One region of the Streptomyces sp. NPDC001933 genome, then DNA from elsewhere that is predicted to be linked to it. Evidence: riboswitches for the same ligand, from Rfam matches in the RefSeq annotation. Region 1 holds a riboswitch; each other region holds the start of a gene.
What was found. A riboswitch is a leader RNA that binds a small molecule or an ion and turns the genes downstream of it on or off. The one in region 1 is predicted to bind cyclic di-AMP.
Positions count from the first base shown of each region.

Region 2: another riboswitch for cyclic di-AMP. It lies ahead of ACFYY7_RS19075 (transglycosylase family protein); the one in region 1 lies ahead of ACFYY7_RS18620 (M23 family metallopeptidase).
Region 3: another riboswitch for cyclic di-AMP. It lies ahead of ACFYY7_RS20965 (C40 family peptidase); the one in region 1 lies ahead of ACFYY7_RS18620 (M23 family metallopeptidase).

Region 1 is NZ_JBIASS010000006.1:475,173-479,733, reverse strand. Features, by position in the region: gene ACFYY7_RS18630 (PrsW family intramembrane metalloprotease) at 1-1,067, shown strand, start outside; gene ACFYY7_RS18625 (aldo/keto reductase) at 1,117-2,061, opposite strand; gene ACFYY7_RS18620 (M23 family metallopeptidase) at 2,233-3,327, opposite strand; cyclic di-AMP (ydaO/yuaA leader) riboswitch at 3,339-3,491, opposite strand; gene ACFYY7_RS18615 (PP2C family protein-serine/threonine phosphatase) at 3,765-4,561, opposite strand, start outside.
Region 2 is NZ_JBIASS010000007.1:87,004-91,564, reverse strand. Features, by position in the region: gene ACFYY7_RS19090 (nucleoside triphosphate pyrophosphohydrolase) at 1-68, shown strand, start outside; gene ACFYY7_RS19085 (cytochrome P450) at 235-1,560, shown strand; gene ACFYY7_RS19080 (transglycosylase family protein) at 1,666-2,595, shown strand; cyclic di-AMP (ydaO/yuaA leader) riboswitch at 2,895-3,066, shown strand; gene ACFYY7_RS19075 (transglycosylase family protein) at 3,070-3,840, shown strand; gene eno (phosphopyruvate hydratase) at 4,130-4,561, shown strand, end outside.
Region 3 is NZ_JBIASS010000008.1:95,641-100,201, reverse strand. Features, by position in the region: gene ACFYY7_RS20970 (hypothetical protein) at 1-265, shown strand, start outside; cyclic di-AMP (ydaO/yuaA leader) riboswitch at 668-840, shown strand; gene ACFYY7_RS20965 (C40 family peptidase) at 844-1,317, shown strand; gene ACFYY7_RS20960 (LysE family translocator) at 1,363-1,995, opposite strand; gene ACFYY7_RS20955 (LysR family transcriptional regulator) at 2,068-3,006, shown strand; gene ACFYY7_RS20950 (ATP-binding protein) at 3,041-3,472, opposite strand; gene ACFYY7_RS20945 (helix-turn-helix domain-containing protein) at 3,677-4,537, shown strand.

The DNA of each region.
Region 1 (4,561 bases):
AGGAGAGCGCCAAGGCCGCCGCGGTCCTGCTGATCTTCCTGTTCCGAAGACGGGAGTTCAACGGGATCGTCGACGGCGTCGTGATCGCCGGCATCACCGCGAGCGGCTTCGCCTTCACGGAGAACATCCTCTACCTCGGCAACGCCTTCGGGCAGGACCAGCAGATCGGCACCTCGGGCGTCGTATCGGTGACCGCCGCGACGTTCTTCGTACGGGCGGTGATGTCGCCGTTCGCACACCCGCTCTTCACGGTGCTGACCGGCATAGGTTTCGGGCTCGCCGCGGCGAGTGCCCGGCGCCGGCGGGTCCGCCGCGTCCTGCTGCCGCTGCTGGGGCTCGTCCTCGCCATGGGCATGCACTCGCTGTGGAACGGGTCGGCGGTCTTCAGTCCGTACGGCTTCTACGCCGTGTACGCGGTGTTCATGGTCCCGGTCTTCGGCCTGGTGACCTGGCTGGCGATCTGGTCGCGCCGGCGGGAGCTGCGCACGCTCGCCGCCGAGCTGCCCGCCTACGCCGCGGCGGGCTGGCTGAGCCCGGCGGAGCCGCTCGCCCTCTCCTCGATGCGGGCCCGCGGCCTGGCCCGCGACGCGGCACGCCGCCAGTACGCCGTCGCCGCCCGGGGGAGCCGGGCGGTCCCGTACGGGCCCGGATGGTCCCCGGGAGCCGCGCCCGGACCCGCCCCCTGGCCTTCCACGCAGACAGCGGCGCAGATGGAAGCCGCGGCGAAGGCCCAGGGGAAGGCGGCCGCCCAGGCCGTCGCCGAGTACGAATCGTTCGCGACCTCACTGGCTTCGCTGCGTCTTCAGGCCCGCCGCGGGGCGGCCTGCCCGGACTTCACCGATCGCGAGCTGGAGCTGCTGCACCACCTCTGGCAGCGCCGGGAGGTGGCCGCCCCCGCCCTGGCGTACGCGGCACAGGCAGCGGGGCTCCTGCGCCCCCACCGTCTGCCGTCACCCCCGTACGCCCCGCCGTTCCCTCCGCACGCGCAGTACGGCGCCTACCGCAACGCACCCGCGCCCGGCCCCGGCTACAACCCATACCTGTTGCCGCAGCAGCCACCGCACTAGGACAGCAGCGGCCGGACGCGGTCAAGCGGGCACGGTCAGGCGGGCGCGGTCAGGCGGATGCCTCGGTGAGTTCGGCCAGTTCCTGCTCGGTCAGGGTGAGGTCCGCGACGGCCAGCAGCGCGGGCAGCTGCTCGACCGTACGGGCCGAGGCGATCGGCGCGGCCACGGTCGGCCGGGAGGCGAGCCAGGCCAGCGCGACGGTCGCGATCTCCGCACCGCGCTCCTGGGCGACCTTGTCCAGCGCGGCCAGGACCTTCTGCCCGCGCTCCGACTCCAGGTGCCGGCGGGCACCCTCCGCCCGCGCGCTCTCCACCGACGTGCCCGGACGGTACTTACCCGTGAGGAAACCGGAGGCCAGGGCGAAGTACGGCACAGCGCCGAGCCCGGCGCGGGCCACCGTGTCCTGGAGCTCGCCCTCGTACGTGTCGCGGGAGACCAGGTTGTAGTGCGGCTGAAGGGCGACGTAACGGGCCAGCCCCTCGCGCTCCGAGAAGTCCAGGGACGCCTGGAGCCGCGCGGGGCCGATGTTGGAGGCGGCGATCTCCCGGACCTTGCCCTCCTTCACCAGCTGGTCCAGGGCGGTGATGATGTCCTCGACCGGCACGGTCTCGTCGTCGAAGTGCGTGTAGTAGAGATCGATGTACTCGGTGCCGAGCCGGCGCAGCGATTCCTCGGCCGCGGCCTTGATGTTGGCGGGCGCGAGCCCCTGGTACCGGGGGTGGGTACTGACCTTCGTGGCGACGACGATGTCGGAGCGGTTGCCGCGCACGGCCAGCCACTTGCCGATGACGGTCTCGGACTCGCCGCCCTCGTTGCCCGGGACCCAGGCGGAGTACCCGTCGGCGGTGTCGACGAAATTGCCGCCGGCCGCGGCGTACGCGTCCAGCACCGCGAACGACTGTGCCTCGTCGGCGGTCCAGCCGAAGACGTTGCCGCCGAGAGCGAGCGGGAAGACCTGGAGGTCGGAAGGGCCCAGCTTACGAAGAGAAGTCATAAGTGAATCAACGGATTCCGGATAGCTCGCTATTCCGGATCACTCATGACAGGCCGCCCGCAGACGGCCGCCCACGACCGACCGCCCACAGAAAGGCCGCCCACAACAGACCACCCACAGCAGACCGGCAGCCCTGACGTCGGGGGGTGAGCGTCAGGACTGCCGGGGTTCTCAGGGGTTGAGGCCCTTGCCGCGGAGCCAGGCCATCGGGTCGATGCCCGTACCGTCGGCGGTGTGGACCTCCAGGTGGAGGTGGGGTCCCGTCACGTTGCCGGTCGCGCCGACCCGGCCGATGGTGTCACCGGTGCTGACCTTCTGGCCGACGCTCACGCCGATCGAGGACTGGTGGCAGTACCAGATCTCCGTACCGTCCTCCAGCTCCAGCACGGTGCGGTAGCCGTACGAACCGGCCAGGCCCGCCGACTTGATCGTGCCGCCGTGGACGGCCTTGACCGGGGTGCCGGTCGGAGCGGCGAAGTCGAGGCCGGTGTGGTGGCCGGAGGACCACATCGAACCGGCCTGGCCGTAGGTCGAGGTGATCGTGTACGAGAAGGTCGGGATGGCGTAGCTGGCGGCGAGCTTGGCGAGCCGCGCGGCCTCCGCCTTCTTCTTGGCCTCCTCCTCCGCCTTCTTCTTCTCGGCGGCGGCCTTGGCCTTGGCCTCGTCCTGCTGCTTCTGGGCCTCGGCGGCCGCCTTCTCCGCGGCCTCCTTCTCCTCGGCCGCCTTGGCCTCGGCGTCGGCTGCGTCCTGCTGCTGCTCGGCCTGCTGGAGGATACGGGCGCGGAGCGCCTCGCCCGCGTCCGTCGTGCCCTGCTCGGCCTCGGCGGTGGTGATGCCGGCGGTGGTGAGCGGGGCGGTGGCGGCCGCGACCTCGGTCCTGCCCGCCTCGGAACCGTCGGAGAACAGGGCGCCCACGCCGGGAAGGGACTTGGCGTCGGGGAGGTTGTCCGTGATGGCGTCGGGCATGGAGATGGAGACCGGCGGCTTGCTCTGCGCGGAGGCCATGCCACCCGCGCCGACCGCCGCTATGACGCCGACACCCAGCACCGTGGAGCTACGGGCGAGACCGTTGCGCTGCTTGGCTACGCGGTGCCTGCCGCGCACGGGGCGGACGGACTCCTCTGTGGGGTTCCACTCGTCCCAGCCGCGGTCGGGCTCACTGGTGAACTCACCCGTGAAATTGCCGGTGAAGTCGCCTTCGGGCCCGGTGCCGTAGTCGTGATCGAACCGGGACGGGGCCTCGGGGGCAGGCTTGTTGGACGCCACGGGGGCGCACTCCTTTCCTTCCTTCTCGCCTACCGGGTTAGCTGACGGGTTCGGAGCAGGAAGGTCTCCTACGGGCCCCTCTGTCTCTCACGAGACACAGGCGTCCGATTCACCCCATGTAGGTGGTTCCCCGGTTCCCTTGCGGAATTCGGCGCTCGCGCACGGCGCCGCCACTGATGACGGCTGGGACGACCGCGCTGCGTTATCGAACGTTAATAGACACCGGGGCCGTATTCCAAGCTGTTCCCACTGATCGTTCACTTCTTTGGCCTGGACTTTACGGGACACAAGCGGGTGGAATCGGACGAGTTGACCGACCCTCAGTCACTACCCTGTTTCTGACGTTGCGTCAAACGTTATGCGGAGCGGTGTCCTTCGATTACGCACGGTGGCATCACCCCGCCACGTCACCGTCCCCGCCCGTCCCTCACGTCTTTTCACGTCTCCTCAGCACCGACGATCCGCACGGTCCTTCGCCGGTCCGGCTGTCCCTCGGCCGGACGTGCGACCGCGAGCAACGCCATGTCGTCGGTCGTCTCGCCGCCCGTGTGCAGGCGCACGTCATCGGTCAGGGCTGACAGCAACTCCTCGGGCCCCGGGAAGATCCGCCCGCGCAGCCGGGCCGCCGGATCGTAGAAGACCCCCTCGGCGTCCCGCGCCTCGGAGAGGCCGTCCGTGTAGAGGAGCAGCGTCGTCCCGGCCGGCAGATCCCACTCGTCCGTGCACTCCGGCCACGTCCCCAGCCCCATCCCGATCGGCAGCGCGGGCACGGAGGGCTTCAGCACCTCCAGCGCCCCGTCCGGATGCAGCAGGAGCGGCTCGGGGTGCCCGCGGTTGACGATCCGCACCAGGGACAGCCCGTACGGGATCTCGGCCAGCACGGCGGTGATGAAGCCCTCCAGCACATCGAGCCCGCCCCGCCGCGCCTCCTCCCGCGCCAGCGCCCGCTCCAGCCGCCGCGCCACCCCCTCCAGCGAGGATTCCTGCTCGGCCGCCTCGCGGAACGCCCCGATGACCACCGCCACCGTCTCGACGGCGTCGAGCCCCTTCCCCCGTACGTCACCGACCACCAGCCGCACCCCCTGCGGGGTATCCGCCACGGCGAACAGGTCACCGCCGACGAACTCGTCCGCCTGCGCCGCCTCGTACCGCGCCGCGACATGCAGTCCGCCGATCCGGTCGGCCGGCTGCGGCAGCACCGCGCGCATGGCCGTCTCCGCGATGTACCGCGCGG
Region 2 (4,561 bases), on a different contig from region 1:
AGGCCGCCCTGCGGGCCGCGGGCCGCGCCTACCGGGACGCCATCAGGGCGGCGGAGGGCAACGAGTAGCACCGGGGGCGACGCCTGGCGGCGGAGGACAACGAGTAGCGCCGGAGGGCGACGCCTGGCGCCGGAGTGGGCCGAGCAGCGCCGGAGGGCGACGGGAACCGCCGGCGGGGACGAGTACGCCGGAGGGCGGGGGATGGCGCCCGGGGGCGGCGGATAACGTCGGGGGGTGAACCACAGCCCCGCCGACCGCCCCGCCGACAGTCCCGCCGATGCGCCCGCCGCCTGCCCCGCCGGCGGCCCCGAACTCTTCACCTGGGAGTTCGCCACCGACCCGTACCCGGCCTACGCCTGGCTGCGGGAGCACAGCCCCGTGCACCGGACCGCGCTGCCCAGCGGCGTCGAGGCGTGGCTCGTGACCAGGTACGCGGACGCGCGGCAGGCGCTCGCCGACACCCGGCTCTCCAAGAACCCGGCGCACCACGCCGAGCCGGCGCACGCCAAGGGGAAGACGGGCATCCCGGGAGAGCGCAAGGCGGAGCTGATGACGCATCTGCTGAACATCGACCCGCCGGACCACACCCGGCTGCGCCGCCTCGTCTCCAAGGCGTTCACCCCGCGCCGGGTCGCCGAGTTCGCACCGCGCGTACAGGAACTGACGGACCGCCTCATCGACCGCTTCATCGCGGAGGGGAAGGCGGACCTCATCCACGACTTCGCCTTCCCGCTCCCCATCTACGCGATCTGCGACCTGCTCGGCGTCCCGCGCGAGGACCAGGACGACTTCCGGGACTGGGCGGGCATGATGATCCGCCACGGCGGCGGTCCGCGCGGCGGGGTGGCCAGGTCGGTGAAGAAGATGCGCGGCTATCTCGCCGAGCTGATCCACCGCAAGCGGGAGAACCCCGGGGACGATCTGATCTCCGGGCTGATCCGCGCCAGCGACCACGGCGAGCACCTCACCGAGAACGAGGCCGCGGCCATGGCCTTCATCCTGCTCTTCGCCGGATTCGAGACCACGGTCAACCTCATCGGCAACGGGGTCTACGCCCTGCTGCGCAACCCCGCGCAGCGCGAACGGCTCCAGCTCTCCCTGGACGCGGGGGAGAGCGGGCTGCTGGAGACCGGCATCGAGGAACTGCTGCGGTACGACGGCCCGGTGGAACTGGCCACCTGGCGGTTCGCCACCGAACCGCTGACGCTCGGCGGACAGGACATCGCGGCCGGGGACCCGGTACTCGTGGTGCTCGCCGCGGCCGACCGCGACCCGGAGCGTTTCGAGGACCCCGACACGCTCGACCTCGCACGGCGTGACAATCAGCACCTCGGATACGGGCACGGCATCCACTACTGCCTGGGTGCGCCGCTCGCCCGGCTGGAGGGACAGACCGCGCTCGCCACGCTCCTGAACCGCCTTCCGGACCTGCGACTTGCGGTGGAACATACCGATTTGCGGTGGCGTGGCGGGCTCATCATGCGCGGACTCCGCACGCTTCCCGTGGAGTTCACCCCGGGGTCCGCCCACGCAGAAAGTGACGCACCGTCAACTCTGTGACTTTCACGTGATCTGCGCTGCATCGACTTGTGACTCCCGTTCGAACCCGGCTAGGTTCACCGTTCGACTCACCAGTCACACGTCAGCTACCCGGAAGGCAACCCCATGGGCTCCGCGAACGGCAAACACCGTCGCCCCCGTCAGGCACCCGCCATCGTCGTCGCCGCGGGCGTGACCGGATCGGCCATCGCCATCCCGCTGCTCGGCGCGTCCGGTGCCCACGCGGCCGACGCCACGACCTGGGACCGGGTGGCCGAGTGCGAGAGCGGCGGCGCGTGGAGCGCCGACTTCGGGAACGGCTACTACGGCGGCCTCCAGTTCTCGCAGGAGACCTGGAAGGCGTACGGCGGTGAGGCGTACGCGGAGCGCGCCGACCTCGCCAGCCGGGCGCAGCAGATAGAGGTGGCCGAGAAGGTGCTGGACGACCGGGGCCCGCGGGCCTGGCCCAGCTGCGCGGTCATCTCCGGTCTGGCCGTGGACGGGACGCTGCCGGGCGTGGACCCGGGCTCGGTGCCCGCCGACGACCCGGCCGGGAGCGGGAAGCCGGCTGACGACGCGTCGGCGGACCCGTCGGGCGACGCCACGCCGTCCGGGAGCGCCTCGGACGGTACGGACGGCGCGGACGGCTCGGAGGGGTCCGGCAAGCCGTCGGGGAAGACCTCGCCGTCCCCGAAGCCCTCGGCCTCGACCACCCCGTCCTCCGGAGCGCCCGCCTCGCCCGACGCGTCCAGCGGCAAGGGCGGCAAGCACCGCGGCGCGCCGGCCGCCGAGAAGGGGCGTGGCGCGGACGCCGACGGCCGCGAGTCGGGCCGTCACGCATCGCGCGGCGGCAAGGACGCGCGCGACACGGCCGCCCCGGCCGCCGACGGCACGTACACCGTCCACGCCGGCGACAACCTCTGGTCGATTGCTGACGCACAGAAGGTTCCCGGCGGCTGGCCCGCGCTCTACGAGGCCAACAAGGCTGCCGTCGGCGCCGACCCGGACCTCATCCTCCCTGGCCAGAGCCTCGATCTCGATGTGAAGGCCAAGTGAGGGAAGTCTGATAATCGACTAAAAGAGCCCCAAAAAGTGGGCCAGTTCAGGGACCTATGTCCGCTTATGCGTAAGTGAGACATGGGTCTCTTTGCGTCAACTGGCGTGTCGCGTCCGGGGGCCCTTCCGCATCGCGTCCCACCTGCGGAAACGACGGTTCTTCAGATGCAAGTAAGGGTTTATTGTCCGATGTGTCCGTCTTTGAATGTGGGGGTTGCGTATGTTTACGGTCGGAACCGCTCGCACCGCGGGCCCCGTCGACCGTCACGCCGAATCCTGCCGTCGGTCGAAGGGAACAGACGCGTAAAGCGCCGTAGGCAGGAGCGGGGGACCCAGGTAAGCGCCGGGCCCGATCGTCGAAAGACGCATCAGGACCGGCTTGGGGTGAAGTCGCGTGCTAGGACGTGCGACCGGGCAACTCACTTGGCCCGAACCCGACAGCTCACCTCGTAGGCGTCGGTGAGGAGAAGTTCCATGCTGCTTTCCAGCAAGGGCAAGCACCGCCGCCCGTCCAAGGCCGTCCGCATCGCCACGCTCGCCGGTGTCGCCGGTGCCGCAGTCGCCGTGCCCCTGATGGGCGCGACCGGCGCCTCCGCCGCCTCCGTCGCCACCTGGGACGCCGTCGCCCAGTGCGAGTCCGGTGGCAACTGGTCCATCAACACCGGCAACGGCTACTACGGCGGTCTGCAGTTCTCGCAGTCCAGCTGGGCCGCCGCCGGCGGTACGCAGTACGCCCCGCGCGCCGACCTGGCCACCAAGGCCCAGCAGATCGCCACCGCCGAGAAGCTCCTCGACATGCAGGGCCCCGGTGCCTGGGGCTGCGCCGGCGCCGGCAACCTGACCAACGACGGCGTCGACCCGGGCGTCGACACCGGCTCGTCCTCGAACTCCTCCTCCAATTCGACCGCGAGCTCCGGCGCCTCCGAGCAGCAGAGCGCCCCGGCCGCCCCGAAGCAGCAGGCCCAGCCGAAGCAGGCCGAGCGCACCGAGGCCCCCGCCGCCTCCCGCTCGGACCGCACCACCGCCCCGCAGGCCGAGTCGAAGAAGACCGTCACCACGCCGACCGGCGAGAAGGTCAAGAAGGGCGACGGCGAGTACAAGGTCGTCTCCGGCGACTCGCTGAGCAAGATCGCCGCCGACCACAAGGTCAAGGGCGGCTGGCAGAAGCTGTTCGAGCTGAACAAGGACATCGTCAAGGACGCCGACCTGATCTACCCGGGTCAGCAGCTGCACCTGACGAAGTAGTCGCGGCTCGCTCCTCCCCGAGTACCACCCCGGCCCGGCGCGCATTCCCCCGTATGCGCCCGGCCGGGGTGCTGCCGTTCGCGCTCGGGGGAGCGGCGGACCGTTCAACTGTTGTAGTTACTGACCGGTAAAAATCTGACAGTTTGTCCGGTAATGTGTGCCCCCGGGTCCTTTTTCGTCCCAGGGGTCGGGCGGTCGGCCGACTGATCGGGCCGGGCCGGTTAGGCTCTTGTCGCAAGGCCAAAGCGACCCTGCACAACCAGCGTCATATCCCAGAAGGAGATGCCTCGTGCCGTCCATCGACGTCGTCGTAGCCCGGGAAATCCTCGACTCCCGCGGAAACCCCACGGTCGAGGTAGAGGTCGGCCTCGACGACGGCAGCACGGGCCGTGCTGCCGTTCCGTCAGGCGCCTCCACCGGTGCGTTCGAGGCCATTGAGCTTCGCGACGGTGACCCCAACCGCTACCAGGGCAAGGGCGTCGAGAAGGCCGTCCTCGCCGTGATCGAGCAGATCGGCCCGGAGCTCGTCGGCTACGACGCCACCGAGCAGCGGCTGATCGACCAGGCGATGTTCGACCTGGACGCCACCGAGAACAAGGGCTCGCTCGGCGCCAACGCCATCCTCGGCGTCTCGCTGGCCGTCGCCCACGCCGCGTCCGAGGCCTCGGACCTGCCGCTCTTCCGCTACCTCGGCGGCCCGAACGCGCACCTGCTGCCCGTT
Region 3 (4,561 bases), on a different contig from region 1:
CGAGGGGGAGTTCATCGACCACTACCTCGAAGTCCTCGACCAGGTAGGCCGGATCAACCCGGCCCGAGGCAGCGACACCTATGGCGCACTGCGCGCCGCACAGGCACTCGTGGCGCGGTCACGGGCGCTGCGGGACGCCCTCGCATTGATGCACGAGCGCGGCGAGGCACGCATCCACGCCGCCACGCTCGCCCGTGCGCTGCGCGTGCTGGACGGGGAACGGCGGTCCGGACGCGTCACCGTACCCCCTGCTCAGGGCAGTTGACCGAATCCCACGCCCGCGTGCCGACGGCGGGGCCCGCCCAACTCCCCCTGCCTCGCCGTCCGGCGGCCCTTCACCCAACTCCCGTACTCGACACGCCCGACGGTCTCACCGAAAATCCTCGCTCGTTCGGCGTAGGAAGTCCCCCTCCCGAGGGACCACTCAATTTGCGTTTCACACGTGGACAGTGAGCGGAATCCAGCCTTCCGTGCCTGGTACGAACCCCTTCCGGATCACCGACGGGTCGTCAAAAAATCACTATGTCCACCCGAACGGATCAGTCGTGAGGAGCCTCACATATCCCTGTTTCAGCTCGGAAATCCGGCAGCCGGTGAGTCAAGATCCCTGGGACGACAAGCCCCCGCCACCGCGGCGGGGCGGTCCGGGCGGACGCCGAGTCCTGCCGCCGTCCGGATGCCTGGTCGACAGAAGTGGATCGGCAGGAGTGGAGGACCCGAGCACAACGGGTCGGCCTGAACACCGGTCGACCCTCGGGGTGAAGCCGCCGAACGCGGCCGGGCAACTTCGCCAGCCCGAACCCGACAGGTCATCCTTCACAGGCGGCTGACGAAGGGTTGCGCATGACTGCGCAGGTTCATGTCCCGTCTCTGCTTGTCCGGGCCGGTACGGCCTCGGTTCTCACACTCGCCGCCGTCGGCGGCACCATGTTCGCCCCGGGCGCCGCGACGGAGGCCCAGGCGGCGACACTGTCGATGAAGGCGCTCAAGATCGCGGCATCGAAGAAGGGGGCGCCCTACGGTTGGGGGGCCACCGGGCCCAACCGCTTCGACTGCTCGGGGCTGACGCTCTACTCGTTCAAGAAGGCAGGCAAGAAGCTCCCCCGCACCGCCCAGCAGCAGTACAACCGGACGCGGCACATCTCGGCCTCGCACCGCAAACGCGGCGATCTGGTCTTCTTCCACTACGGCCGCAGCATCTACCACGTGGGGATCTACGCCGGTAAGGGCAAGATCTGGCACTCACCGAGGACCGGCTCCGTGGTGCGGCTGGAGAAGATCTGGACCAAGAGCGTCTACTACGGCCGGGTCCGCTGAGGAGGGGCCCGGCCGCCGGGCCGGGGCCGCCGGCTCCTCCCGCGCTCAGTGCGGCAGCGGGCCGGTCACCAGCACCAGCCCCAGCGCGGTGAGCGCCGCGCCGCTGCCGCCCTCGATGGCGCGCGCGGTACGCGGCCGGCGCAGCCACCGCCCCAGCCGGTCCACGAGCAGCGCCACGGCCGGGAACCAGACCAGCGCCATCGCGACGACGATCGCCGCGAGCAGCAGGGTCCTGGGCAGCGGCGGCTGCCCGTCGGGGACGAACTGGGGCAGCAGGCTCAGGAAGAGCACCGGCGCCTTGGGATTGAGCGCATTGGTCAGGAAGCCCTGCCGCAGCGCGCGCACGCGTCCCCGGTCCGCGGGCCGGTCCTCGGGACCGTCCCCGTCCGGGGCGCGGCGCCGGGCCGCACGCAGGGCGCTGATGCCGAGGTACAGGACATAGACCCCGCCGAGCAGCTGGACGGTACGCAACAGGGCGGGCACCGCCACGAGCACCGCGGCGAGCCCGGCGACAGCCAGGGCGGTGTGCACCAGCAGGCCGCCGGCCACGCCCAGCGCGCTGGCCACCCCCGCGCTCCGGGAGGCGAGCGCGTTGCGTACGACGACGGTGAAGTCCGCGCCCGGCAGCGCGACCATTCCTGCGGCGACCCCGACGAAGGCGATCAGTTGTGCGTCCATGGGTCCACCCTGACCCGGCAGAGCCATTAGCGTGTACTTGCAATCTTCTGGGTCTGCCAAAAGGAACGCTTAATGTACGACCCGACACGGCTGGCGGCGCTGGTGGCGGTCGCGGAGGCCGGATCGATCACCCGGGCCGCCGCACGTCTGGGCTACACCGCGCCGGCCCTCTCCCAGCAGCTCGCCAAGCTGGAGCGGGAGGCGGGCGCCGCACTGCTGGTACGTCACCACCGAGGCGCCCGGCTCACGGCCGCGGGCGAACTGCTGGCCGGACGCGCCAGGCGCGTCCTCGACGAGATGGACCAGGCCCGCCATGAGCTGGCCCGCCTCTCCGGACTGTCCGGCGGACGCCTGCGGGTCGGCACGTTCACCACGGCGGGCATCCATCTGCTGCCGCCGGTGCTGAGCGCCTTCCGTCGTGCCCACCCGGATGTGGAGCTGGCGGTCACCGAGTACGAACCGCCCCAGGGGGTGGCGGCGGTGGCCGCCGGCGAGGTCGATCTGGCGCTGACCCATGTGTACGAGCCGGCCGCCGCGACGCCCTGGCCCGCCGGGGTCTTCGCCGAACCGCTGCTGGTCGAGGAGCTGGTGCTGATCACGGCGGTCGGCCAGATGCTGTCCGAGGGCAGCGGGAGACTGCCGGTGACCGAACTGGCGGGCCGGCCGCTGATCAGCAGCGCGCCCACGCATCCGCCGCGACGCGGGGTGGAGCAGGCACTGGCCGAGGCCGGGGCGACACCCGCCGTGGTCTGTGAGTCGCCCGGCTATGCGCTGGTGTGCGCGCTGGTCAGTGCGGGCATCGGGATGGCGGTCGTCCCGGAGATGGTCGCCGCGATGTCACCCACACCGCTGTCCGTACGGCGGCTGGATCCCGCTTCCTTCCGGCGGACGATCTCGGTGGTGCACCGCGGTGACCGGGCGAGCGCCGCGGCGGCGACGCTCCAGGCCCTGTTGCGCAGCGGGTTCGGGAAGGCGGGCTCGGCGCAGCGGCCGGGCGGCGAAGCGGGGTGAGCGCGTCTGTGCGGCGAAACGGGGTGCGCGTCGGTCAGCTCCGCACGGGGATGCTCCACGGAAGCGCGATCCACACCGTCTTGCCGCCCTCGGCGGTGGGCGTGACGGTGAGCCGGCCGCCGCATTCCTTCGCCAGACAGCGGATGATCACCATGCCGCGGCCGTTGTCCTGCTGGACGGCGGCGGGCAGCCGCCTGGGCCAGCGGGGGTGACTGTCCGTCACCCCGAGGTGCAGCTGCTCCTCCCGCTCCAGCCGGAGGTCCACGGTGAACGTGGGCGACTGCCCGAAGGTGTGCTGGACGGCATTGGTCGCGAGCTCCGAGACGATGAGCTGGATACTGTCGGCGAAGTCGGTGCCGGCGGCCAGACCCCATTCGGTGAGCACCCGGGCCACATATTTGCGGGCCGCCGAGACCGAGACCGGCTCGCTCGGCAGAGTGACGTTTGCTTCCTGCTGGTCTGCCATGGAGAGCCGTCCCTTTCCCACCCGAACCGACCCGCGATCGGTACAGGTTGCGCTTCGCGCCAGATTGCCATCGATGCTGCCCTCTGGGACGGCGTTCCATCAAGATATGCATATATCTGTCGCTCGAAGCGGTGAACCCTGCCACGCAAGACCGTATGCGGGCGGCACACTGTCCGCTCGGCAGAAGAGGGAGGGAGGCCGCGCATGCAGCACGGCCCTGCGGTTCGACGCCGCAAGCTCGGGGAGGAGCTCCGGAGTCTGCGCCACGCGTCGGGACTGACCAGTCGGGACGCGGCGCGGATGCTCGGCTGGCACCAGTCGAAGGTGAGCCGGATCGAGACCGGGGTGAGCGGGGTGCAGCCGGCCGATGTGACCCGGCTCCTGGACACCTACGGCGTGGACGACCCCCAGTTGCGGGATCTCCTTGCCGCGCTGGCGGGTTCGGCGGGTGGCGGCGGCACCGGATGGTGGCATGCCTATCGCGGTCTGATCCCGCCCCAGTACCGCGACTTCATCAGTCTGGAGTCCCAGGCGCGGACCGCTCGCACGCTGGAGACCTCGGTGGTGCCGGGTCTGTTGCAGACGGCCGACTACGCGCGTGCGGTGACCCGGGCCTCGCTGGACGGGCTGCCCGCCGGCCAGCTGGACTCCCTGGTGGAGGTGCGGCTCGCCCGGCAGGGGGTGCTGCGGACCGATCCGCCGCTGCGGCTGAGCGCGGTGCTCGACGAGGCGGTGCTGCGGCGCGAGGTCGGCGGCTGCCGGGTGATGCGGGAGCAGCTGCGCCATCTGGCCCGGATTGCCCAACTGCCCCATGTGCAGCTCCAGTTGCTGCCGTTCTCGATGGGCGCCTACGCCGGCCTCACCGGGCCTTTCGTTATCTTCTCATTTCCGAGCACTTCTGATCTGGATGTGGTTGTTCTCGACCATTTGACGAGTAGCCTCTACCTGGAGCGGAAAGAAGACCTTGAGGCGTACAGCTCGGCCTTCCGCACGATGCAGGCTCACGCGCTGTCGCCGGAGCACTCGTTGGACCTCATCGCCGCGATCGACCGCGACGGTCAGTGACCCCGGACCGCCCGAGGGGGGCGT